DNA from 3 places in the Streptomyces sp. NBC_00637 genome. Region 1 is predicted to be linked to each of the others. Evidence: riboswitches for the same ligand, from Rfam matches in the RefSeq annotation. Region 1 holds a riboswitch; each other region holds the start of a gene.
The links. Region 1 has a riboswitch for cobalamin ahead of OG440_RS03020 (CbtB-domain containing protein). Riboswitches for the same ligand answer to the same signal wherever they lie in the genome.
Positions count from the first base shown of each region.

Region 2: it holds a riboswitch for cobalamin, as region 1 does, so the genes downstream of both, OG440_RS28985 (cobalamin biosynthesis protein) here and OG440_RS03020 (CbtB-domain containing protein) in region 1, are expected to answer to the same signal.
Region 3: it holds a riboswitch for cobalamin, as region 1 does, so the genes downstream of both, OG440_RS07230 (ABC transporter substrate-binding protein) here and OG440_RS03020 (CbtB-domain containing protein) in region 1, are expected to answer to the same signal.

Region 1 is NZ_CP109046.1:700,608-708,194, reverse strand. It holds gene OG440_RS03050 ((2Fe-2S)-binding protein) at 1-60, opposite strand, end outside; gene OG440_RS03045 (hypothetical protein) at 183-1,370, opposite strand; gene OG440_RS03040 (hypothetical protein) at 1,805-2,443, opposite strand; gene OG440_RS03035 (DUF1996 domain-containing protein) at 2,515-3,951, opposite strand; partial or broken gene OG440_RS03030 (acyl-CoA dehydrogenase) at 4,143-4,277, shown strand; gene OG440_RS03025 (enoyl-CoA hydratase/isomerase family protein) at 4,274-5,350, shown strand; cobalamin riboswitch at 5,439-5,593, shown strand; gene OG440_RS03020 (CbtB-domain containing protein) at 5,629-5,850, shown strand; gene OG440_RS03015 (CbtA family protein) at 5,873-6,637, shown strand; gene OG440_RS03010 (FAD-dependent oxidoreductase) at 6,834-7,587, shown strand, end outside.
Region 2 is NZ_CP109046.1:6,605,054-6,612,640, reverse strand. It holds gene OG440_RS29010 (hypothetical protein) at 1-1,214, opposite strand, end outside; gene OG440_RS29005 (alpha/beta hydrolase) at 1,432-2,568, opposite strand; gene OG440_RS29000 (class II aldolase/adducin family protein) at 2,655-3,386, opposite strand; gene OG440_RS28995 (anion permease) at 3,857-5,125, shown strand; gene OG440_RS28990 (hypothetical protein) at 5,160-5,381, shown strand; cobalamin riboswitch at 5,478-5,620, shown strand; gene OG440_RS28985 (cobalamin biosynthesis protein) at 5,720-6,718, shown strand; gene OG440_RS28980 (cobyric acid synthase) at 6,715-7,587, shown strand, end outside.
Region 3 is NZ_CP109046.1:1,668,602-1,676,188, forward strand. It holds gene OG440_RS07205 (DUF5955 family protein) at 1-234, opposite strand, end outside; gene OG440_RS07210 (NTP transferase domain-containing protein) at 453-1,064, shown strand; gene aceB (malate synthase A) at 1,248-2,882, shown strand; gene OG440_RS07220 (SelT/SelW/SelH family protein) at 2,911-3,198, opposite strand; gene OG440_RS07225 (HipA family kinase) at 3,195-4,109, opposite strand; cobalamin riboswitch at 4,268-4,393, shown strand; gene OG440_RS07230 (ABC transporter substrate-binding protein) at 4,454-5,548, shown strand; gene OG440_RS07235 (FecCD family ABC transporter permease) at 5,545-6,594, shown strand; gene OG440_RS07240 (ABC transporter ATP-binding protein) at 6,591-7,439, shown strand; gene OG440_RS07245 (cobalt-precorrin-6A reductase) at 7,459-7,587, opposite strand, start outside.

The DNA of each region.
Region 1 (7,587 bases):
GACGCGCAGCGTCGTGTCGGATCGGTGGGGCGATGACCGGGGGCCGTGCTCGGTGCCCATGTCCTGGTCCCTTCCGGGGCGGTGCGTGGTGCCGTGGGGACCGCGTATCCAGAGTGGGGCGGGTGACACGTCCCGGGAGGAGGCAATTCGGGCTCGGGCGCCTGTCGGCCGCCCACCTGCGCCTATCGGCCGGCTGCCTCGGGGTCGTCGCCGCCGGAGGCGCCCGTGGCACCCGTGACCGCTGTGGCGCCCGTGCCGCCGGTGATGTGCCCTTCCTCCGGCGACTCGTCCCGAGGCCGGGGAGCGGCGGGCGCCGACGGGCGCAGGCCCTTCGTCGTCTCCTTGAACCGCTCCAGGGTCCGGCCCAGCTGCTGGAACGGCGAGCCGCTCTTGCGGACCGGCGCCTGCCGCGGTACCCCGGCCTCGGCGGCCGCCTCGCGGTACGCGGCCAGCGCCTCGTGGGCGTGCTCGGCGGCCTCCCGGTACAGGTCCCGGGACTCCGTCATCGCCTCCAGCGCCTCCTTGTACATCGCCACGAGCTTGCGCTCCCGCGCGAGCTCCTCCTGCGGGGTCAGCAGCTGCCACTCCTCCCGCAGCGCGGTGAGCGCGGCGTCGGCGTCCTCCGGCAGCGGCCTGGGCAGCGTGGCGAAGCGCCGTACGGCGTCCAGCAGCTCGGTGGGATGGGTGCCGTCCAGGAACACGCTGCGCACCGAGTAGTCGGCGGCGTCGTAGTCGGCCGGAGCGGGAGCGCCGGGCAGCACCAGCGCACCGCCGCGCGGCAGCTCCACCCCGGCCTCCTTGAGGGCCCAGTTCACGGTGCGCAGCTGGTGCGGGGCCGCGCGGTGCTCGACGACCCGGTGATGCAGGCCCGGCGGCAGCAGGGGGACGAGCGACCGCCGGCCGCGCTCGTCGGGGGTCATGGCCTCGTGCACGAGGAGGTGGACGGTCCAGGTGTCCCGCAGGGCGCCCCGGAGCACGCGCCGCAGCTCCTTCTCGTCCGCCGGGAGCGGATTGGTGGCCAGGAACCGCTCACCGGTGACGGTCTCGTTGCCCCACGGCGTGTCCGCCTCCCAGGACCAGAACATCTCGGCGGGCGACGGCCACCGCTGGTCCCACGGCCGCTCGGCCTCCGCCGTCAGCGTCCATTCCTGGCCCGGGCCCGCCCACTCGGCGAGCCTCAGCCGGGCACGGACGGTCACCTCCTCCGCGACCAGCCACCGGGCCTCGAAGGCCGTCTCCCCCTCGGGGGTGTCGGTGTCGGGCAGCTCCGTGAAGTCCTGGACGGTCTCGGCGTCCTTGAGCGCCTGAAGATGCCTGCGCAGGACGTCCGGAGCGGCGGGGCCGGTGTGACGGCCACGGGTCTGCCACACCGTGGAGGGCGTCGTGGGCAAAACGGTCGCGGAGATGAGTGTGAGTCCATTCGTGAGGGCGGTGACGACGTGGCGACGGCGTGCGAAGGCCAGTATCACTCGCCGCGGGGGGTGCGCGATCAAGCGGGTCGGTGGCGCGGCCGCCCGGAGGCGTCCCGCCGGCATGCCCCTTCCCCGGTGCGACACCGGTCACGCGTCCGGATCCGGCCTCCGCGCCGAGGACCGGTGCGGGGGTGTGCGCCACTCGTACGGGGTGTGCGCCGTTCACCACGGTCGACGCCTCCGCACCCGTGGGCCCGCCGGTCCCCAGGCCCGAGAATCGGAACCGGTGGACAGGGCTCGCCCACCATCCGCACAGGGGTGAGCCCTGTCCTTCACGACGTCGCCGGGAAGGCCCGCGGCGCCGGGGCCCGGGGGAAACCCGGGCCGCCGGCTCATCCGGCGCGGAGGGCCCCGCGTTCCGCCCGGGCGCGCAGCGGGAGTGATCCGCCCCTTGCGACCCCCGCGGTGAGCAGGGCGAAGCCCAGGGCGAAGCCGAGCATGGTCCACACGCCCCGGGGCCAGAAGATGTGGCTGTCCCTGAAGGACCAGCCGGCCACCAGAAGCACCACGGTTCCGGGCAGGACCCGGGCGCCGTGCTCCGGGTAGAGGGCGACCGCCGTGGCCACGACGGCGACGACGAGGGCGTAGGCGCCGACCTGCCCGAGCGACTCGCCCGTGTCGTAGAGGGGGTACTTGAGCGGGCCGATGCTCGCCGTCCCGGCAGCGTGCTCGACCGCGGTCCCCGCCGCGATGCCGGCCACCGCGTCCAGGCCGGTGTAGAAGGCCGCGTACAGGAACGCGCTCACCCAGGCGACCACCGTGGCCAGGCCGGCGAGGTCCGGTCGGGGGCGGCGCCGGAGAGGGACGAGGAGGCCGACCGTGAGCAGCGGGAAGACCGGCAGCAGTGCGATGTGCAGATGTGTCCAGTCCGCGGCTGTCGCCCTGGACAGGCCGTGCGGGTGGGCGGCGCCCGCCGCGGCCAGCAGAAGGGGCGCAGCGGTGACGAGGGCGATGTTCCGGATGGTCGACACCTCGCGATCGTAGGCGCGTCACGTCACGTGAGGCGGCCGTGTAAGGGCTTCGTAAGATCTTGTGAGTCGGTTCAGCCGCAGCGGCGACCCGAGTTGATGCAGGAGACCGCCTGGTTCATGAGCCGGTCGCTCATGACGTTGATGAAGTCGTTGTGGTCCGTGACGGCGCTGTGCCGCTGTCCCTGGAAACCGTCGACGGCGAAGTCGGGTGCCGCGGGGGCCCTGTAGGTGAGCCGCATGGTCAGCTGCGGGATGGCCCTGAAGCCCCGGGCGCAGTTGCCGCCCGCGTCGGCGAAGGCGACGTGGCTGCGGTGATCGGCGCTGTCGACGTTGCGGCCGTCCCAGCAGCTCTGGAAGGCGAAGCTGCGGACCACCTTGCTGCCGGCGGGACAGATCGGGTACTTGTCGGTGAGCTGCACCCTGTTCTCGAAGCCGGTGCAGCTCCAGTGGGCGTTGGCGTTCTTGGTGCCGTTCGTGAAGGCCTTGGCGTCACCGGTGATGATCCGCAGGAAGCGGGGCATCGCCACGACCTTGCCGGTGGGGCTGCCCTGGTAACTGATCGAGACGGTCGCGGGCACCAGGATGGCTCCCTTGTTGCCCTCGGCCCCACCGCCGAGGGCATGGGCGTCGGGGCCCTGACGGGTGGTGTCCCGCAGGACGGGCCAGTAGTACGCGGACCGGTCGCCGTTGGTGCATGAGGTGCCCTGGGCGCTCAGGGACTCGTTCGTCGAGTTGAAGTCCACCTTCCGGTTGCCCACGTAGTCGTGGACATGGTGTGCCCCGTTGCTGACACCCGGAGCCACGATGTCGTTGTCCGAGTTGTGCTGTCCCTGTTTGTTCACTCCGCACCGGGAGATGAACGCTCCGGTCGAGGCGCCTGCCTGCCGGCGGACCCTGGGCACGTTCGGGGCCACCTTGGTGATGTCGACGAAGTCGGCCGCGGTGGGCCCGTCGTCGCTCCGCTCCGCGGCACCGGACCCGTTTCCCTGCTGTCCGGCGTCGCTTCCCTCGCCTCCGTCGCCCGGTGCGCCGCCCGGGCTCCGGCTCGCGGCCCCGGCCCCGGACGGATCGAGGCCGAGGGTGCAGGCGGCGAGGCCCTCCAGCCCCGAGGGCTTGGCGGCCACCCGCCCGATGGCGATGGCGATCCGTTCGATGGCCGCCGCCCTCTTGCCTTCGAGGGGGCCGAGGATCGCGTTCTGCACGAAGTTCGGGCCTCCCTCCCCACGGGTGTCCACCAGCCGCCGGTCGGCCTGCGCGGTCTGTCGGTCCAACAACTCCAGATTCCGGTCCACTTCGGTTCGCGCCTGCCGGGGAACGGCAGGCAGTGCGCCCTTCACGTCCGGGCAGCTGATCGTCCGGGCGGACCGCGTCGTGGGGGCGGCGGCGGTGACGTCGGACGCGTTCGCGGCGTAGTTCACGGCCACGAGACCGCCGCCCCCTGCCAGCAACGCCGTGACCGCCAGGATGGCGTTGCGGCGGCTTCGGCCGCGCCTGTGATCTGCTCGCATGAGGACTCCCGATTTCACGATGTGGTTCTCGGCTCGGCGGCGACGCGCGTCGCTCGTCGGCCGGGGAGCCCTCAGCCTCACCCAAGTCGGTTCTCCGCAGCCCTTGTCGAGGCCGTGCGTCATGGACACGTAAGAACTGTGCGCGGCGGCCGTGACACCGTCGCGTCGGGTCGGCTTCCCACGTCGGCGGCGGGGGCCGGCGCTACCGCGGCCACCACGGAGCAGGGAAGATCGTCCCTGACCTGTGTGCCCGGCGGATCCTGGAAGGAAGCAACGAGATCATGCACGTCCATGTGGCCCGTGGCCTGACGGAGGTATCCGGATGAACGACGTCGAGGACCCCGTCCTGCTGCACACCGCCGGCCGGGCCGGCCACATCACGCTCAACCGGCCGAGGGCCATCAACGCCCTGAACCACGCGATGGTGCGCCGGATCGACGAGGCGCTGACCGCCTGGGAACGCGACCCGGCCGTCGAGACCGTCGTCCTCTCCGGCGCGGGGGAGCGCGGCCTGTGCGCGGGCGGCGACATCCGCGCCGTGCACGACGACGCCCGCGACGGCGACGGCACCGCGTCGGCCGCCTTCTGGCGCGACGAGTACCGCCTCAACGCGCGCATCGCCCGCTGTCCGAAGCCCTACGTCGCCCTGATGGACGGCATCGTGATGGGCGGCGGTGTCGGCGTCTCGGCGCACGGCGGCTTCCGGGTGGTCACCGAACGGTCGAGGATCGCCATGCCCGAGACCGGCATCGGCTTCGTGCCCGACGTCGGCGGCACCTACCTGCTCGCCCGCGCGCCGGGCGAACTGGGCACCCATCTCGCCCTGACGGGTGCGCAGATCGGCGCGGGGGACGCGGTGTCGTGCGGACTCGCCGACCACTTCGTACCGTCCGCCTCGCTGCGCGACTTGGTCGACGACCTCGCCGACCTGCCCGTACGGGAAGCCCTGAACCGTCATGTACATCCCCTGCCGGAAGGGGAGTTGGCCGGCCGGCGGGAGTGGATCGACTCCTGTTACGCGGCCGGCACCGTCGAGGAGATCGTCCGACGGCTGTTCGCCCACGGCGACCCGGCGGCGAAGGAGACCGCCGAGATTCTGCTGACCAGGTCGCCCACCACGCTCAAGGTCACCCTGGTCGCCCTGCGCCGTGCCCGGCGACTCTGCACGCTGGAGCGGGTGCTGGAGCAGGAGTACCGCGTCTCCTGCGCGGCCCTGACCACACCCGACCTGGTCGAGGGCATCCGCGCCCAGGTCATCGACAAGGACCGCAGGCCGCGTTGGTCGCCGGCCACCCTCGCCGAGGTCACGGAGGCCGACGTGGAGCGCTATTTCACCCCGCTCGGCGAACGTGAACTCCGGCTCGCCGCAACGGACATCACCGGGGAGGCCGCCGGGTGAGCGGAACCGGCGCGGCGGGCGCGACCGGCGTGGTGATCCGGGCCACCCCGCCGTGGAGAGCGGCATCACGGCAGGTGGGGCGGTATTGGCCGACGGCCCGACACGCGGTACCGTCGCTCTGATATCGACGACGGCGAGACGGAAGCCGGTGAGAATCCGGCACGGTCGCGCCACTGTGGACGGTGCATCCCGTAAGGGAGCGCATCGCGAGTCAGACCCGTGGCCGTCGTCATGTGCACCACCGAGATGGGACGCGAACTCCCAGAGGAGGTCTTGCCATGGCGCAGCATGTCGCCCAGCCGACTACCACCACGCCCGTCGTACCGGCCAAGTTGCCGTTGAAGGACATCGCCCCCTGGGCGGTCTTCTTCGGTGTCCTGATGCTCGTTCTGCTCTACTTCGTCGGCGCGGAGCAAGGCGCGACCGCCGTCGTCTCCGGCGAGGACGTTCACGAGTGGGTGCATGACGCACGCCACCTGCTCGGCTTCCCCTGCCACTGACGAGGGGAACCCCAGCACACCCATGAACTCCGCAACGGTAAGAAATCTGCTCGTGCGGGGCATGCTCGCCGGCCTCGCCGCCGGCGTGCTCGCCCTGATCGTCGCCTATTTCCTCGGTGAGCCGAACGTCGACAGCGCGATCGGCTTCGAGGAGTCCCACGCCTCCGCCCACGCACACGAGCACGAGGTCGAACTCGTCTCCCGCAGCCTCCAGTCCACCGCCGGCCTCGCCACCGGTGTGCTGTTCTACGGGGTGGCCTTCGGCGGCATCGCCGCCCTCGCCTTCTGCTTCGCCCTCGGCCGCACAGGCCGCTTCACCCCGCGGGCCACGGCCCTCCTGCTGGCGGGGACCGCCCTGCTCGCCGTGTACGTCGTGCCGTTCCTGAAGTACCCGGCGAACCCGCCCGCGGTCGGCGACGGCGACACCATCGGCAAGCGGACCACGCTCTACTTCCTGATGATGGTGCTCAGCGTGCTCCTCGCGGTGGCGGCGGTGATCGTGGGCAAGCGGCTCGCACCGAAGCTGGGCACCTGGTACGCCACCGTCGTCGCCGTCCTCGGCTTCGTGCTCGTCATCGGGCTCGCCTACGCGTTCCTGCCGGCCGTCGACGAGGTGCCGAGCGACTTCCCGGCGGCCCTGCTGTGGCGGTTCCGCCTGTCCGCCCTCGCCATGCAGGTCACGCTCTGGGGCGGCTTCGGCCTCGTCTTCGGCGAACTGGCCGAACGGCTGCTGCACCCCGCGCCCGCCACGCTGAGCGCGGGCACCCCGGCGGTCGCCCCACGGTGACCTGACCGGCAGAGCGATACGCCGAGGGGGCCCACGGAACCGTCCGGGGGCCCCCTCGCGTTCCCGGGCCAGGAGGGTCGGCGGCGCCCGGACCTGCCCCGCCTGGAACCCGAGGATCCGGTCGCCCTTACGATCGAGTGGGCAGCCAAGGCCCGCGGTCCGCTCGCGGGCACCCACTGGATTCCCGGGAGGGACTGTGATCGCCGTCGTCGGCGCCGGGCTCATGGGCGCGGCCACCGCCTGGCAGCTGGCCCGCAGGGGCCACGAGGTCACGCTCGTCGATGCGTACGACGTGGGCCACCGAAACGGCAGCTCGCACGGCAGTTCGCGGATCTTCCGGCGGGCCTACGCCGACCCCTTCTACGTACGGTTGACCGGACTGGCGCACGAGCGGTGGCGGGAGCTGGAGGACGACGGCTCGACCTCGTTGCTGCGTACGACCGGCGGGCTCGACATGGGCGAGGACCGCGACCCGAAGGCGATCGCGGACCTGCTCGGGGCGGCCGGCGTGCGCCACGAACTCCTCGGCCCGCGAGCCGCCGCGGAACGCTGGCCGTACATCCGTGTCACCGGTCCGGTGCTCCACCACCCGGAGGCGGGCGTGATCAACGCCGACGACACCGTCGCCACCTGCGTACGGCGGGCGATCGCCCACGGGGCGCGGGCCGTGTTCGGCACCCGCGTCATCGGCATCGACGTCCGGGGGAACGCGCGGGTGCGCCTGCGCACCGACGACGGCCGCGAGATCGTCGCCGACACGGTGGTGATCGCGGCCGGTGCCTGGCTGCCCGAAATCGGACTGCCCTTCGCCCTGCCGCCGTTGGCGGTGACCCAGCAGCAGGTCTTCCACTTCCGGCAGCGGGACCCCTCCGTCGAGTGGCCGACCCTGGTCTGGGACGGGGAGCTTCAGCTGTACGGCCTGCCGTCCGGAAGCGACGGGGGCCCGCTGC
Region 2 (7,587 bases), 5.9 Mb from region 1:
TCGACCCACAGCCAGGTGGCCTCCTGCCGGGTGAGCACCTCGTGGGCGTCCTCGGGGTCGACGCCGTCGTGCTCGGCGAGCCAGAGCAGCGCGTACGGCCGCAGGGTCGGTTCGTCGACGACCGCGCGGACGTCGGGCTCGGCCGGGGCGCCGACGACGCGCAGCGCCTCGAAGGCGAGGCCGCGCAGCAGGGCGTCGTCACCGCGGGCGGCGAGCAGCAGCTCGGCGACGGCGCTGCCGACGGTCCGGGCGGCGAGCCAGGCGCGGTATTCGGAGCGGGCGGCGTTCGGGCGCAGCTGGGCGCAGCCGCGGAGCATGGCCTCGGCGGACTGCTCGATGTTGCCCGCGGGGCTCTGCGCGGCGACGCAGATCTGCTCCAGCTTGACCCAGACCGCCCAACTGCCCAGCGGGGTGAGCGTGGCGTGGCCGGAGCCGTAGGTGAGGGCGCCCACGGCGGCGAGGGCGCGCAGGGCCCAGTCGAGGAGCGGGACGAGTTCGGCGTCCTGGGCGGGCTCCGCCGGGTCGGCGTCGGCGGAGAGGACCGGGGCGATGGGGGTCGCGGGTTCCGAGCCGGCGCCGTAGGGCACCTCGCAGCGCTCGGTGCGCAGTTCGGTGACCCGCTGGCGCAGCAGGTCCAGGAGCTGTTCCACGGGGACGGGCCCGGCGGAGAGCTGGAGGAAGGAGAGCACCTGCGGCATGGCCGAGACGACCTCGGCCACGGCGGCGGGCTCCTGGTCCCCGGGCTCCGGGGACGCGAGCGACCAGGCGTCGAACAGGGCGACCCAGCCGCGCAGGACGGCGCTGTCGTCACGGTTCCAGGCGCGTAGCCGCCAGCCGGGGCGGGCGCTGCCGCCGTGCACCTCGACGAGGCCGGCGAGGCGGGCGGTGTCCCAGTCGGCGCGGATCCGGTCCGTGGTCAGGCCCAGATCCGCGGCGGCCCGTTCGGCGGTCGTGTCGGAGAGGGTCGCCTTGCCGTCGGTCGTGGCGGCGTCTCGGCCGGGGCCGAGGGCGTTGTCGGCCCAGCGGGCGACGCGGGCCGCGGCGGCCAGTCCGGAGCGCGCCATTCTGGCCAGCTCCGCGGGGGCCGGGGTGCCCTCCGGCGGGCGGGGTGCGGGGCGGCGCGGGCGCCGCTCGTTCACAGCTGAGGGGGCGGCGGCCAGGGGTCGCGGGCGGACGAGTCGAAGCCTGGAGTCGCGCGGGATACGGGACGTCACGGGTGCAGTCTTCCGGTTGACGGTCCGAAAACCCAAACGGAATGTCACGGCGGGCTACGGGACTGGCCAAGGCAGGGGGTTCCGTGACGGTGCGGGAGGCGCCTTCAGGCCAGTGGTACGGGCTTGAACGGAACCGGCGGCACCGGGTTCGCGGCCCGTTCGCGGGCGCATCCGGACGGGAGATCCGGCGGCTTCCGCGGGCGCCTCGCGTCGGCGGTCACATCAGCGGGGTCAGGAAGCGGCGCAGGGCCTCCTCGTAGGCCGCGGGGTCGGGGTTCCACATGGCGCCGTGCGGGGCGTGCGGGACGGTGTGCAGGGTGACCAGCCCGGGGCGGAGGGCGGCGAGACGGCGCGAGGCGTGCCAGGGGGCGACGGTGTCGTCGGGGCCGTGCAGGACGAGGGTCGGGACCCGCAGCCGGTCCGGATCGGCGGCCGCGTCCCGGTGGCCGCCGGGGCCGGAGTACAGGCCGGTGCGGCCCTCGGCGGCGCGGACGGCGAGCGGCAGCAGCACCCCCGGGGTGTGCCGGGCGGCGGCGAGGGCGCGCACCGTCGTCCGCCAGTCCAGCACCGGGGAGTCCAGCACCAGCCCGGAGACGAGATCGCGCAGCCCCGAGTCGGCGGCGGCCCGCAGGGCCATGGTCGCGCCGGTGGACCAGCCGAACAGGACGACGCGTTCGGCGCCGTAGCGCACGGCGTACCGCATCGCCGCGTCCAGGTCGCGCCACTCGGTCTGGCCCAGGTGGTTCAGGCCGTCCGGGGAGCGGGGCGCGCCGAGGTCGCCGCGATGGGCGAGGGCGAGCACGGGGAAGCGGCGGCGGTGCAGGAAGCCCAGGACGTTCAGGACGTGTTCCCGGGTGGTGCCCAGGCCGTGCACGGCGATCACCCAGGTGCGGCGCGGACCGGGCACGAACCAGGCGGGCAGGTTGCCGAGTTCGCCGGGGACGTCGATGTCGGCGTGGTCGAGACCGAGGGCGCTGCCGGGGTCGCCGACGTACAGGTTGGGGGTGAGCCAGACCGCGTCGCCGGGGTTCAGGGTGCCGTGCGTGACCCGCTCCAGGCGGCGCGCGACGGTGTCGGCGGAGTGCGGGGCGGTGGGCAGGACGGGGCCCACGACCGCGTGGGAGCCGTTGCCCGCGAGGCCATAGGTGCCGGGGCGCAGGGTGGCCAGGTCCCGGGTGAGGGTGATCCGGCCGGCGGCCGTGCCGTGCACGGTGAGCCGGGGTTCGGTGGGCAGGGGCCGGCCGGGCGGCGCCTTCAACGCGGCGTCGCTGGCCAGTCGGCCTGCGGCGACACCGGCGGCGCCGGCGGCCAGGGCTGCGGTGACGGCGGCGGCCGCCGCTTTGACAGTGCGCACCCGCCCAGTGTCCTGGCCCGCCCCGCTCCCGGCCAGTGGTGGGAGCCGTCGGAGGACGGCGGTTCACTTTCCCGCCGCCCGGCGTCTCACTCCCGCTGCCCGTACCCGCGCAGCCGCTCGCCCGCCTCGGCGACCTGTTCCTCCGTCAGGAGGGTGGGGTCCAGGCCGGGAACGGAAGAGGCCGTCAGCCACAGGCGGCACATCCACTCCAGCTGGGCCGTGCGGTCGTAGGCCTGGTCGAGGGTGCTGCCGTGGGTGAGGGTGCCGTGGTTGCGCAGAAGACAGCCGCTGCGGCCGGCGAGGGCGCGGAGCACGTTCTCGGCCAACTCCTCGGTGCCGTACGTCGCATACGGGGCGACCCGGACGGGCCCGCCGAGCGCGCTCGCCATGTAGTGGACGAGGGGCAGCTCGCCTACGAGCGTCGAGACGGCGGTCGCGTGCACGGCGTGGGTGTGGACGACCGCCCCGGCCTCCGTGGTGCGGTAGACGGCGAGGTGCATGGGGAGCTCGCTCGTCGGGCGCAGGGTTCCGAGCACCTGCCGGCCGGTGAGGTCGACGCCCGTGACGTCGTCCGGGGTGAGCCGCTCGTAGGGGACGCCCGACGGGGTGACCAGCACGGTGTCGCCGACACGTACGGAGACGTTGCCGGACGTCCCGACGACCAGCCCGTCGGTCACGGTGCGGCGGGCCGCCGTCACGAGCGCCTCCCAGGCCCGCGCCTCCTCGATGCCGGCGTGCCTGCCCCGCCGGTGCGCCCGGTCCGGTGCCCCGTCCCGGTGACCCCGGGCGTCCCCCTGCTCGCGTCGCTGCTCAGCCATGCCGTGATCCTGCCAGGAGGCGCGGGCCGCCGCCGGGCGCGGGCGCGACAGGCCGGAAACCGACCCTCCGGCGGCTCGGACCCGCGGGCCGCGCTCGTCCGGCCGGGAGGCCGAAGAGCCCGGCCGGGAGGCCGAAGAGCCCGGCCGGGAGGCCGAAGAGCCCGGATATTTCGTACGCAATCGGGGCGCCCGGAGCGCCGCCGGCCGTTCCCTGCCGCCCGCCCAACTACGGGGACGGCGACCCCTCGCCACCGGGTGACCGACATCTCGTCCAGGCCCCCGGGACGCGGCCGCGCGGGCCCGCCGAACGTGGGTGGCCTTACGGCGCTCGGCGCCCGCCGGGGCGGCGGGACGGGACACCGCCGCGACCCCCTCACACAGACACCCGGACGCCCTTCCCAGTTCATCTTCCGTTCACCCAGATTGCCTACGGTCAACACACCAATGACTTCGAACGATTGCCTGGGTAAATGGAAAGCTTCTCGCTGATCCTCGCGATTGTGGTCGTTACCGCACTCGCGTTCGATTTCACGAACGGTTTCCACGACACCGCCAACGCGATGGCCACCACCATCTCGACCGGCGCACTCAAACCCAAGGTCGCGGTGGCCATGTCCGCCGCGCTCAACCTTGTGGGCGCTTTCCTCTCGGTGGAGGTCGCCAACACGATCTCCAAGGGTCTCGTCGACGAGACCGGCATCCGTCCCGAGGTCATCTTCGCCGCCCTGGTCGGCGCGATCCTCTGGAACCTGCTGACCTGGCTGGTGGGCCTGCCGTCCAGTTCCTCGCACGCCCTGATGGGCGGCCTGATCGGCGCCACCATCGCCTCCGCCGGTATGGGCGCGGTGCATGGTGACGCCCTGGTCACCAAGGTGCTGATCCCGGCGATCGCGGCACCGATCGTCGCGGGTGTCGCGGCGATGCTCGCGACCCGCCTCTCCTACACCCTCGGCAAGAAGGCCGACGGCAAGGCGGCGGCCAAGGGCTACCGCGCCGGCCAGATCGCCTCGGCCGGCCTGGTCTCGCTGGCCCACGGCACCAACGACGCGCAGAAGACGATGGGCATCATCACGCTGGCCCTGGTGGCCGGCGGCGCCGTCGCCCCCGACTCCGACCCGCCCACCTGGGTCATCCTGTCCGCCGGCATGGCCATCGCGCTCGGCACCTACCTGGGCGGCTGGCGCATCATCCGCACCATGGGCAAGGGCCTGACCGACCTCCAGCCGCAGCAGGGCTTCGCCGCCCAGACCAGCGCGGCCACGGTCATCCTGGCCTCCTCGCACCTCGGCTTCTCCCTCTCCACCACCCACTCGGTCTCCGGTTCGGTGATGGGCGCGGGCCTGGGCCGCAAGGGCGGTGTGGTCCGCTGGTCGACGGCGACCCGGATGTTCGTCGCGTGGGGCCTGACGCTCCCGGCGGCGGCCCTGGTGGGCGCGCTCGCCGAGTCCGTCACCGGCCTGGGCGACTGGGGCACGGCCCTCGTCGCGGTCTTCCTGATCGCCTCCAGCGCGGCCATCTGGAAGGTCTCCCGGCGCGAGGTCGTCGACGCCTCGAACGTCAACGAAACCGACGAGCCGGCGGGCGTCGTCACGACGGCGATCGCCGTCGTCGCCCCGCCGCCCACGGGCACCCTGGCCGAGGACCTCACGGCCGCCCGCACGACGGACCTGACGGCCACGATCCTCTCCCCCACCCCCGAGCCAGTGACCCCGGCCGCTCCCCCGGCCGCGGCCGTCTGAGCCCGCGCACCCGGTACGAAGGAAGAGAAGCAGTATGAAGATCGACTGGGCGGCCCTCGGTTCCGTCTTCGGCGTCAGCCTCGTGATCACCGTGGGCCTCGTCGCCCTGTTCACCCTCGGCGTCATGGGCCTGTCGCGGCAGGAACGCGCGTCGGCGCAGGGTGGTTCGGCCACCCTCGCGGTGACCGGTGCCTACGCGTGCTTCGCGGCCTGCGCGGCGGCGGTGGCGTACGGGATCTCACTGATCATCGCCTGACGCACCATCGAACACCCCTTGGCGTTCACCACCCCGCCGGCCGGCTCCGTGTGGGGTTCTGCACACTCCAGCCTCGCAGGTCAACAGCAAGTTGACGGCTCTTGCGGGCCATGGTGGACTGCCCGAGCCATGTACGGCGGCAGAAGAGGAAGCCGGTGCGAATCCGGCGCGGTCCCGCCACTGTCACCGGGGTAGTAACCCCCGGGAGCCAGGAACTCTCGCCGCCGGTCTCGTCGAACCAGGGCGTGGACACCCTGAGTGAGGACATATCGCCATGCTCGCTCGGCAGTTGAGGTACAGCACCAGGTCGTTTCCCGGCCCCACGGCCGGCTGAGCCGATGCGTGCCGATCGCCTCTACGCGTACGGCGCCGCCACCGGCCTTCTGGTCGACCTGCTGCTCGGCGATCCGCGCCGGGGGCATCCGGTCGCCGCGTTCGGGCGGGCCGCCGGTGCCGTCGAGCGACTGCTGTGGCGGGACGACCGGGGACGCGGAGCCCTGCACGCCGTCGTGTGCGCCGGTGGGGCCGTCGCCCTGGGAGCCGTCGCCGAACACGCCGTACGCCGCTCCCCCGTCGCCGCCGTCGCTCTCGTCTCCGCCGCCACCTGGGCGGTGGTCGGGGGCAGTTCGCTGGTCCGGGAGGCCCGCGCGATCGGACGGGCCCTCGAAGCCGGCGACGTCGAGGCCGCCCGGGAGCGGTTGCCGCACCTGTGCGGGCGGGATCCGCACGCGCTGGACGCCGACGGGATGGCCCGGGCGGTCGTGGAGTCCGTCGCCGAGAACACCTCCGACGCCGTCGTGGGGGCGCTGGTGTGGGGGGCGGTGGGCGGGGTGCCGGGTCTGGTCGGGTTCCGGGCCGTCAACACCCTGGACGCCATGGTCGGTCACCGGTCGCCGAGGTATCTGCGCTACGGGTGGGCCGCCGCCCGCCTCGACGACGTCGCCGGATGGCCGGGGGCCCGGCTGACCGCCGTGCTGGCCGCCGTCGCGGGGGACGATCCGCGCGGTGCCGTACGGGCCTGGCGGGCCGACGCCCGCAAGCACCCGAGCCCCAACGCCGGGCCGGTGGAGGCGTCGTTCGCGGGCGCCCTCGGCGTGCGGCTGGGCGGAACCCTGTCGTACGCCGGTCGGGTCGAGCACCGGCCCGTGCTGAACGGCGCGGCCGGACGCCCGGTCGTCGCCCCGGACATCGAACGTGCCGCGCGGCTCTCCCGCCGCGTCGGCCTGCTCGCGCTCGGCGTGACCGTCGCCGCCCGCGTCGTCGCCACCCGCCTCGTCGCGAGGAACCAGGGCGGCCGGAGGAATCAGAGGAACCAGCTGAAGGGGCGTACGACATGAGCGGGGGTCTCCTCGTCGCCGGCACCACCTCCGACGCAGGCAAGAGCGTCGTCACGGCCGGGATCTGCCGGTGGCTGGTGCGGCAGGGGGTGAAGGTCGCGCCGTTCAAGGCACAGAACATGTCCCTGAACTCGTTCGTGACGACGGAGGGCGCCGAGATCGGGCGGGCCCAGGCCATGCAGGCGCAGGCCTGCCGGGTGGAGCCGACCGCGCTGATGAACCCCGTGCTGCTCAAGCCGGGCGGGGAACAGAGCAGTCAGGTCGTGCTGCTGGGCAAGCCGGTGGGCGAGATGAGCGCCCGGGGGTATCACGGGGGGCGTCAGCAGAAACTCCTGGGAACCGTTCTCGACTGCCTCGCCGAGTTGCGGGGCACGTATGACGCGGTGATCTGTGAGGGGGCGGGCAGTCCCGCCGAGATCAACCTGCGGCGGACCGACATCGTGAACATGGGTATCGCGCGGGGCGCGCGGCTGCCCGTGCTCGTCGTCGGCGACATCGACCGCGGCGGCGTCTTCGCCTCGTTCTTCGGCACCGTCGCCCTGCTCTCGCCCGAGGACCAGGAGCTGGTCGCCGGGTTCCTGGTCAACAAGTTCCGGGGTGACGTCTCCCTGCTGGAGCCGGGCCTGGAGATGCTGCACGGGCTCACCGGGCGGCGGACGTACGGCGTTCTGCCGTTCCGGCACGGGCTCGGGATCGACGAGGAGGACGGCCTGAGGGTCTCGCTGCGCGGGACCGTACGGGAGTCGAACACCGCCCCGCCCGTCGGCGAGGACGTGCTGCGGGTCGCGGTCTGCGCCGTCCCCCTCATGTCCAACTTCACGGACGTGGACGCGCTGGCCGCCGAACCCGGCGTCGTCGTGCGGTTCGTG
Region 3 (7,587 bases), 970 kb from region 1:
ACTCCGGGCCAATGCGCTCACCGAGCCGATCGCGCCCGCGATCAGCAGCAAGGAACGGCGTAACCGGGGGACTTCGGGGATGCCGTGGGTCACCATGGCGGCGAGCGCGGCGAGTTCGTCCTCGGCGATCGCGCGGTCCGGGAACTCGACCGGATACGTGGCGAGCTCCCGGCGCAGCCGGGACACCGCGGTCCGCAGTCCCGCCACCCTCGGATCCTCGTAGCTGCCGGTCACTGCCCTCTGCCTCAAGCTTCGCAACACAGCTCTCCCCCCGCGCGCTCCGCTGAGCGCGCGTGCGCGCCCACCCGCCCCGCAGCCCCTCCCGTGCCGGCCGGGCACCGGAGGACGCGCGGGTCAGTAAACGCCACCCGATGCGGCGCGCGCCACTGCGCGGACCGAAATTCAGCCCCACGAAACCGCACGGCCGACGCCACGTCAGGTATGCAGGACGCATGACGCAAAAGGAAGACCCCGCCGCGCACCAGGTGGCCGGTCTGCTGCTCGCGGCCGGCGGGGGCCGCCGGCTAGGCGGACGCCCCAAGGCGCTGCTCGAACACCGGGGGCGGCCGCTCGTCGAACACGCGGTGGAGGTGCTGCGTACGGCAGGCTGCGCGCGGGTTCACGTGGTGCTCGGGGCCGCCGCCGACGCCGTACGCGAGCGGGCGCGGCTCGACGGGTGCGTGCTGGTACCGAACCCGGAGTGGGAGCAGGGCATGGGTACGTCGCTGCGGGCCGGGCTCGGCTCGCTCGCCGGGACCGGGACGCGCGCCGCGCTGGTCCTGCTCGTCGACCAGCCCGGCATCGGGCCGCGGGCCGTGGCCCGGGTGCTGGCCGCGTGCGAGGGTGAGTCCTCGCTGGTCTGCGCCGCCTACGACGGCGTACGGGGCCATCCCGTCCTGCTGGGGGCCGCCCACTGGGCGGGCGTGGCGGCGACCGCCACCGGCGATCGGGGGGCACGCGCCTATCTCGGGGAGCACGAGGAGGCGATCACCCTCGTCGAGTGCGCGGACGTGGCCCGCCCCTTCGACATCGACACCCCGCAGGATCTCGCGCACCTCGAGTGAGGGACCTGGCACGGTGCGCCACCTTGCCTCGACGCGGAGAGTCTCGACATCAACAAATCATTGAAGTTCCACGATGAGGAAACTAGTATCCACTGATCAGAAGGGCTCGGTCCGCCCGGGACCCCGCCCGCCGTACCCGGTTCGACTGGCACCCGGTGCCACCGCTGAAGGAAGTGACCGCTCATGTCCGCACCAGCGCCGTCCCCGCTGGCCATCGTCGACGCCGAGCCCCTCCCCCGGCAGGAGGAGGTCCTCACCGAGGCGGCGCTCGCCTTCGTGGCCGAACTGCACCGGCGGTTCACCCCGCGCCGGGACGAACTCCTCGCCCGGCGCGCGGAGCGCCGCGCCGAGATCGCCCGCACCTCCACCCTGGACTTCCTCCCGGAGACCGCCGCGATCCGCGCCGACGACTCCTGGCGGGTGGCCCCCTCCCCCGCGGCGCTGGACGACCGCCGGGTCGAGATCACCGGTCCCACCGACCGCAAGATGACCATCAACGCCCTCAACTCAGGCGCCCGGGTCTGGCTCGCGGACTTCGAGGACGCCTCGGCGCCCACCTGGGAGAACGTGGTCCTCGGTCAGATCAACCTGGCCGACGCCTACACCCGCCGCATCGACTTCACGGATCCCGGGTCGGGCAAGTCGTACGCCCTGAAGGACGAGGGCGAGCTCGCCACGGTCGTCATGCGCCCGCGCGGCTGGCACCTGAACGAGCGTCACCTCGTCGACGCCGAAGGCCGTCAGGTCCCGGGCGCACTCGTCGACTTCGGGCTCTACTTCTTCCACAACGCCCGGCGTCTGCTCGACCTCGGCAAGGGCCCGTACTTCTACCTCCCGAAGACGGAGTCGCACCTGGAGGCCCGCCTCTGGAACGAGGTGTTCGTCTTCGCGCAGGACCATGTCGGCATCCCGCAGGGCACCGTCCGCGCCACCGTGCTCATCGAGACGATCACGGCCGCGTACGAGATGGACGAGATCCTCTACGAACTCCGCGACCACGCCTCCGGGTTGAACGCCGGCCGCTGGGACTATCTCTTCTCCATCGTGAAGAACTTCCGTGACGGCGGCGCCAAGTTCGTCCTCCCGGACCGCAACGCGGTGACGATGACCGCCCCGTTCATGCGGGCGTACACCGAACTCCTCGTGCGCACCTGCCACAAGCGCGGCGCGCACGCCATCGGCGGGATGGCGGCCTTCATCCCGTCCCGCCGCGACGAGGAGGTCAACAAGATCGCCTTCGAGAAGGTCAAGGCGGACAAGGACCGTGAGGCGAAGGACGGTTTCGACGGGTCGTGGGTGGCCCACCCGGACCTGGTGCCGATCGCCATGGCCTCCTTCGACGCCGTGCTCGGCGACCGGCCGAACCAGAAGGACCGGCTGCGCGAGGACGTCGACGTCAAGGCGGCCGACCTGATCGCCGTCGACTCCCTGGAGGCGAGGCCGACGTACCCGGGCCTGGTCAACGCCGTGCAGGTCGGCATCCGTTACATCGAGGCCTGGCTGCGCGGCCTGGGCGCGGTCGCCATCTTCAACCTGATGGAGGACGCGGCCACCGCCGAGATCTCCCGCTCGCAGATCTGGCAGTGGATCAACGCCGGAGTGGAGTTCGAGCACGACGGGACCACGGTGAAGGCCACGCCGGAGCTGGCCCGCGAGGTGGCGGCCCGGGAACTGGCGGCGATCCGCGCGGAGATCGGCGAGGAGGCCTTCGCGGCCGGCCACTGGCAGCAGGCGCACGACCTGCTGCTGACGGTCGCCCTCGACGAGGACTACGCGGACTTCCTCACCCTGCCCGCCTACGAGCAGCTGAGGGGCTGAGCACCGGCACCGGCACCGACCCGCACGCTCATCTCTCCGAGTGGCCCAGGGACTTCCCCGGGGCCACTCGGTCGCGTACGAGCTTCTTCACCGCCGTGGGCTCCGGGAAACCCTGTTCGCGGCGGTCCCAGACCACCTCGTCGTTCACCCGCACGACGAAGACGCCGCCCGTGCCGGGCTTCAGGGCGAGTTCCGTCAGCTCGGCCTCGAAGGTCGTGAGCAGCTCCTGCGCCAGCCAGGCCGCGCGCGGCAGCCAACGGCACTGGGTGCAGTACTCGATCTCGACCCGCGCGCTCGCGTCACTCGATCCGCTCATCCGAGGTGCACCGACCAATCCTGTTCCGCGGCCGGCCTGCCGTGCAGGTCGGGGACCCGCTTGAGCCAGTCGGGCCGTCCTTGCCGTGTTCGCGCCGCGCGCCGGGCCTCGTCGGCGGCGAGTTCCCGCGGGTCGGGGAAGTCGGTGGGCAGCCAGGCCGCGGAGGCCCGCACGCGCGCGTGGAGGTGGCGCACATACGCCTCGCGGACCGCGTCCGGGGTCGCGAACCCCGCTTCGCCGGCCAGCCAGGCGTCCGGTACCTCCGCCACGATCCGGCGCAGCAGCTCCTCGGTCACCCGGGGCGCCAGCTCGGCGTCGGCCGCCCGGGTGTCCGGGGCATTGCGGCCGAGGGCGTGGTGACGGAAGTCGTAGGGCTTCCCGGGGTCGGCGCCGTCCCAGCGGTGGTGGAAGACGAGGGCGGCGCCGTGGTCGATGAGCCACAGCCGCGGCGGGACGGTGCCGAACGTCGGCCAGACCATCAGGTTGGAGCTGTGGACCGTCCGGTCGACGTTCACCGTCAGGGCGTCCAGCCAGACGATCCGCCCCGCCTCCAGCGGCTCCACCGGGAAGGCCTCCGCGACCTCCGGCGTGAAGTCCGCCGCGCCCGGCAGGAAGTCCATCCCGAGGTTGAGTCCCGCGCTCGCGGCGTGCAGGTCCCGTACCTCCTGGTGCGGTTCGTCCGCCGCGATCGCCGGGTCGAAGTGGACCAGGACCAGTTCGGGAAAGCGCAGCCCGAGCGCACGCGCCAGCTCGCCGACGATCACCTCGGCGACGAGCGCCTTGCGGCCCTGCGCGGAGCCCGTGAACTTCACGACGTAGGTGCCCAGGTCGTCGGCCTCGACGACGGCGGGCACCGAGCCGCCCGCTCGCAGCGGAGCGAGGTAGCGGGTCGCTGTGACCTCGGTCAACATGCCTGCCTCCCTCTGGCCCGGGTGAGCATAGTAACCAGGCGTGACGGTCGGCGAGAGGTCCGATCCCCGTACGAAACGGCCCGCGGGCGGCCCGGGTGGCGTGTGGTAGCTTGCCAAGGCCAGTCGAACCCATGTGCGCACGCAGGTGTGCACGGGTCAGGGAATCCGGTGCGAATCCGGAGCTGACGCGCAGCGGTGAGGGCGACGGGCGGGGTATCGGCCACTGGACGGCGTACGCGGTCCGGGAAGGCGCCTCGTCCGGGTGACCCCGAGTCCGAAGACCTGCTGGCGCCCCCGCTGCCGCAGGACGGCCGGGGGGAGCACCGTACGACCGGGCTTCGCGCATGAGCCCTCGACGCCGAAGGAACCCTGTGCCGTTCGCACGTGCCGTCCGCCCCGCCCGTCCCGCCGTCCTGTTCCTGGCCGGTGCCCTGCTGCTGACGGGCTGCGGCTCCACCGGTCCGGCGGCCGGTCCGGCGGGCACCTCCGCTTCGGCGGGCGGGAGCGAGGCCGCCGGCCGTCCGGTCGTTCTCGACAACTGCGGGCAGCGGGTCGCGGTCGACGGTCCGCCGCGGCGGGCCGTCTCCCTCGACCAGGGCACGACCGAGATCATGCTCTCCCTCGGGCTGGCCGACCGCATGGTGGGCACGGCCACCTGGACCGACCCGGTGGCCGAGGGCCTGGAGAAGGCGAACGCGAAGGTGAGGCGCCTCGCCGACAACGCCCCCTCCTTCGAGACGGTGCTGGACACCGAACCCGACTTCGTCGCCGCCTCGTTCGCCTCCACCCTCGGCAAGGGCGGGGTCGCGCCCCGCGAGGAGTTCGAGAAACTCGGCGTACCCACCTACCTCTCCCCCTCCGACTGCGTCGGCAAGGACAACAGCGGCGACGGCGACGGCGTCCGCACCGAGCCGCTGACCTTGGACGCGGTCTATGGCGAAGTCCGCGACCTGGCCGAGGTCTTCGGCGTCCGCGAGCGCGGCGAGCGGCTCGTCGCCGAACTGAGGAAGCGGGTGGCCGAGGCCACCGCCGGCCTCGACGCCCGGGGCGTGACCCTCATGTACTGGTTCGCCAACTCCCAGTCGCCGTATGCCGCGGGCTGCTGCGGCGCTCCGGGCATCGTCACGCACGAGCTCGGCGCGAAGAACGCCTTCGACGACACCGAGGAGGAGTGGCCCCAGGTCGACTGGGAGACCGTCGCCGACCGCGACCCCGACCTCCTCGTCCTCGGCGACCTGACCCGGCGCCGGCAGACGGCGGAGAGCGCGGCCGGGAAGATCGCGTTCCTGGAGTCGAACCCGGTCACCAGGAACATGAGCGCGGTGCGCGAGAAGCGGTACGTGCTGGTGTCCGGACAGTCCATGAACCCGACCATCAGGACCGTCGAGGGCATCGAGCGGGTGGCGGCGGCGCTGCGCGCTCACGGCCTCGCGAAATGACCGGCGCACCGGCGTCCACGGCGGCGGCCGTCGGCGGACCGCGCCGCGCGCTGCTGTGGGCGTCCGGTCTCGCGTCGCTGTGCGCCTCGGTCGCCGTGGCCATCACCATCGGTCCCGCGGACATCGCCGTCGGTGACGTGTGGTCCGCGGTCGCCGCCCATCTCGGGTGGGGACAGGCCGAGTTGACACCGCTGCGGGACGGCATCGTGTGGAACCTGCGGCTGCCGCGCACGCTGCTCGCCGCGGTGTGCGGCGCCGGCCTGGCGGTCTGCGGGGCCGTGATGCAGTCCCTGCTGCGCAACCCGCTCGCCGACCCCTTCGTCCTCGGGGTCTCCTCCGGCGCCTCGACCGGCGCGGTGCTGGTCGTCGTCCTCGGCGCGGGCGGCGGCCTTCTGTCGGTCTCCGGTGGCGCCTTCCTCGGCGCGCTGGTCTCCTTCGCGCTGGTGCTGCTGCTCAGCCACACCCTCGGCGGCACCACGGACCGGGTGGTCCTCGCCGGAGTCGCCGCCATGCAGCTGTTCTCCGCGCTGACCTCCTTCGTGGTGATGACGGCCGCCGACGCGGAGACGACCCGCGGCATCCTGTTCTGGCTGCTCGGCTCGCTCAGCGGCGCCGACTGGACGGACGTGAGCGTCGGCGCGGCCGCGCTGGTCGTGGCGCTGGTGGTCTGTCTGGGCCACGCCACGACGCTGGACGCGTTCGCCTTCGGGCAGGACGCGGCCCTCTCCCTCGGCGTCTCCGTGGCCCGCACCCGGCTGGTGCTGCTGTGCACCACCGCGCTGCTCACCGCCACCCTGGTGAGTTCGGCCGGGGCGATCGGCTTCGTCGGCCTGGTCCTCCCGCACGCCGCCCGCGCCCTCACCGGCCCCGGCCACACCCGGCTGCTGCCCGCCACCGCCCTGACCGGCGCGGTGTTCCTGGTCTGGGTCGACACCCTCGCCCGCACCGCGCTCGCCCCGCAGGAGGTGCCGGTGGGCGTGGTGACCTCCCTCATCGGCGTCCCGGCGTTCGTCGCCGTCCTGTACCGCGCGAAGGGCACCCGATGACCGGCCCCGAGGCGGCAGGTTCCGAGTCGGCCGGTTCCAAGTCGACCGGCTCCGGGACCCCCGGCCTTGAGGGGCTGCGTGCCGATAGGGTCACCCGCGCCGCCGGCGGCACCCTGATACTCGACGGGGTCAGTCTGACGCCCCGCCCCGGCGCCGTCACCGGCCTGCTCGGCCCGAACGGCTCGGGCAAGTCCACCCTGCTGCGCCTGCTCGCCGGCGTGCTCGCCCCGGACTCCGGCGTCGTCACCCTCGACGCGTGCCCGCTGCCCCGGATGAGCCGCCGCGCCCTCGCCCGGCGCGTCGCCGTCGTCGAGCAACAGAGCGACACCCAGCTCGCGTTGAGCGTCCTCGACGTCGTACGGCTGGGCAGGATCCCGCACCGGCGCGCCTGGGCCCCGGCCTCCGCCGCCGACGAGGAGGCCGTCCGCGCCGCGCTGGCCCGTACCGGGCTCGCCGACAAGGCCCACCGGCCCTGGCACTCCCTCTCCGGGGGCGAACGCCAGCGCGTCCAGATCGCCCGCGCCCTCGCCCAGGAACCCCGCGAGCTCCTCCTGGACGAGCCCACCAACCACCTGGACGTCCGGCACCAGCTCGCCCTGCTGGCCCTGATCACCGAACTCCGCGTCACCAGCGTCGTCGCGCTGCACGACCTCAACCTGGCCGCGATGTACTGCGACCGGCTCGTCGTCCTCAAGGAGGGTCGCGTGGTGGCCTGCGGCAGCCCGTACGAGGTCCTCACCGAGGCCCTCGTCGCCGACGTCTACGGCGTCCGGGCCGCCGTCACCGCCGACGGCCCCGACGGCCGCCCGCACATCCGCTTCCTGGGCGCCGTACCGTCCCTCTGACGCGGCGTCGGCCGGGTTCCTACCCTCGCCGCCGTTCCGTGCCCCTGAGCCATTCCAGGGCCTGTTCCGGCTCGGCCACGACCCGGACGCCCGCGGGGACCGGCGGTCTGCGCACCACGACCACGGGCAGCCCCGCCGCGCGGGCGGC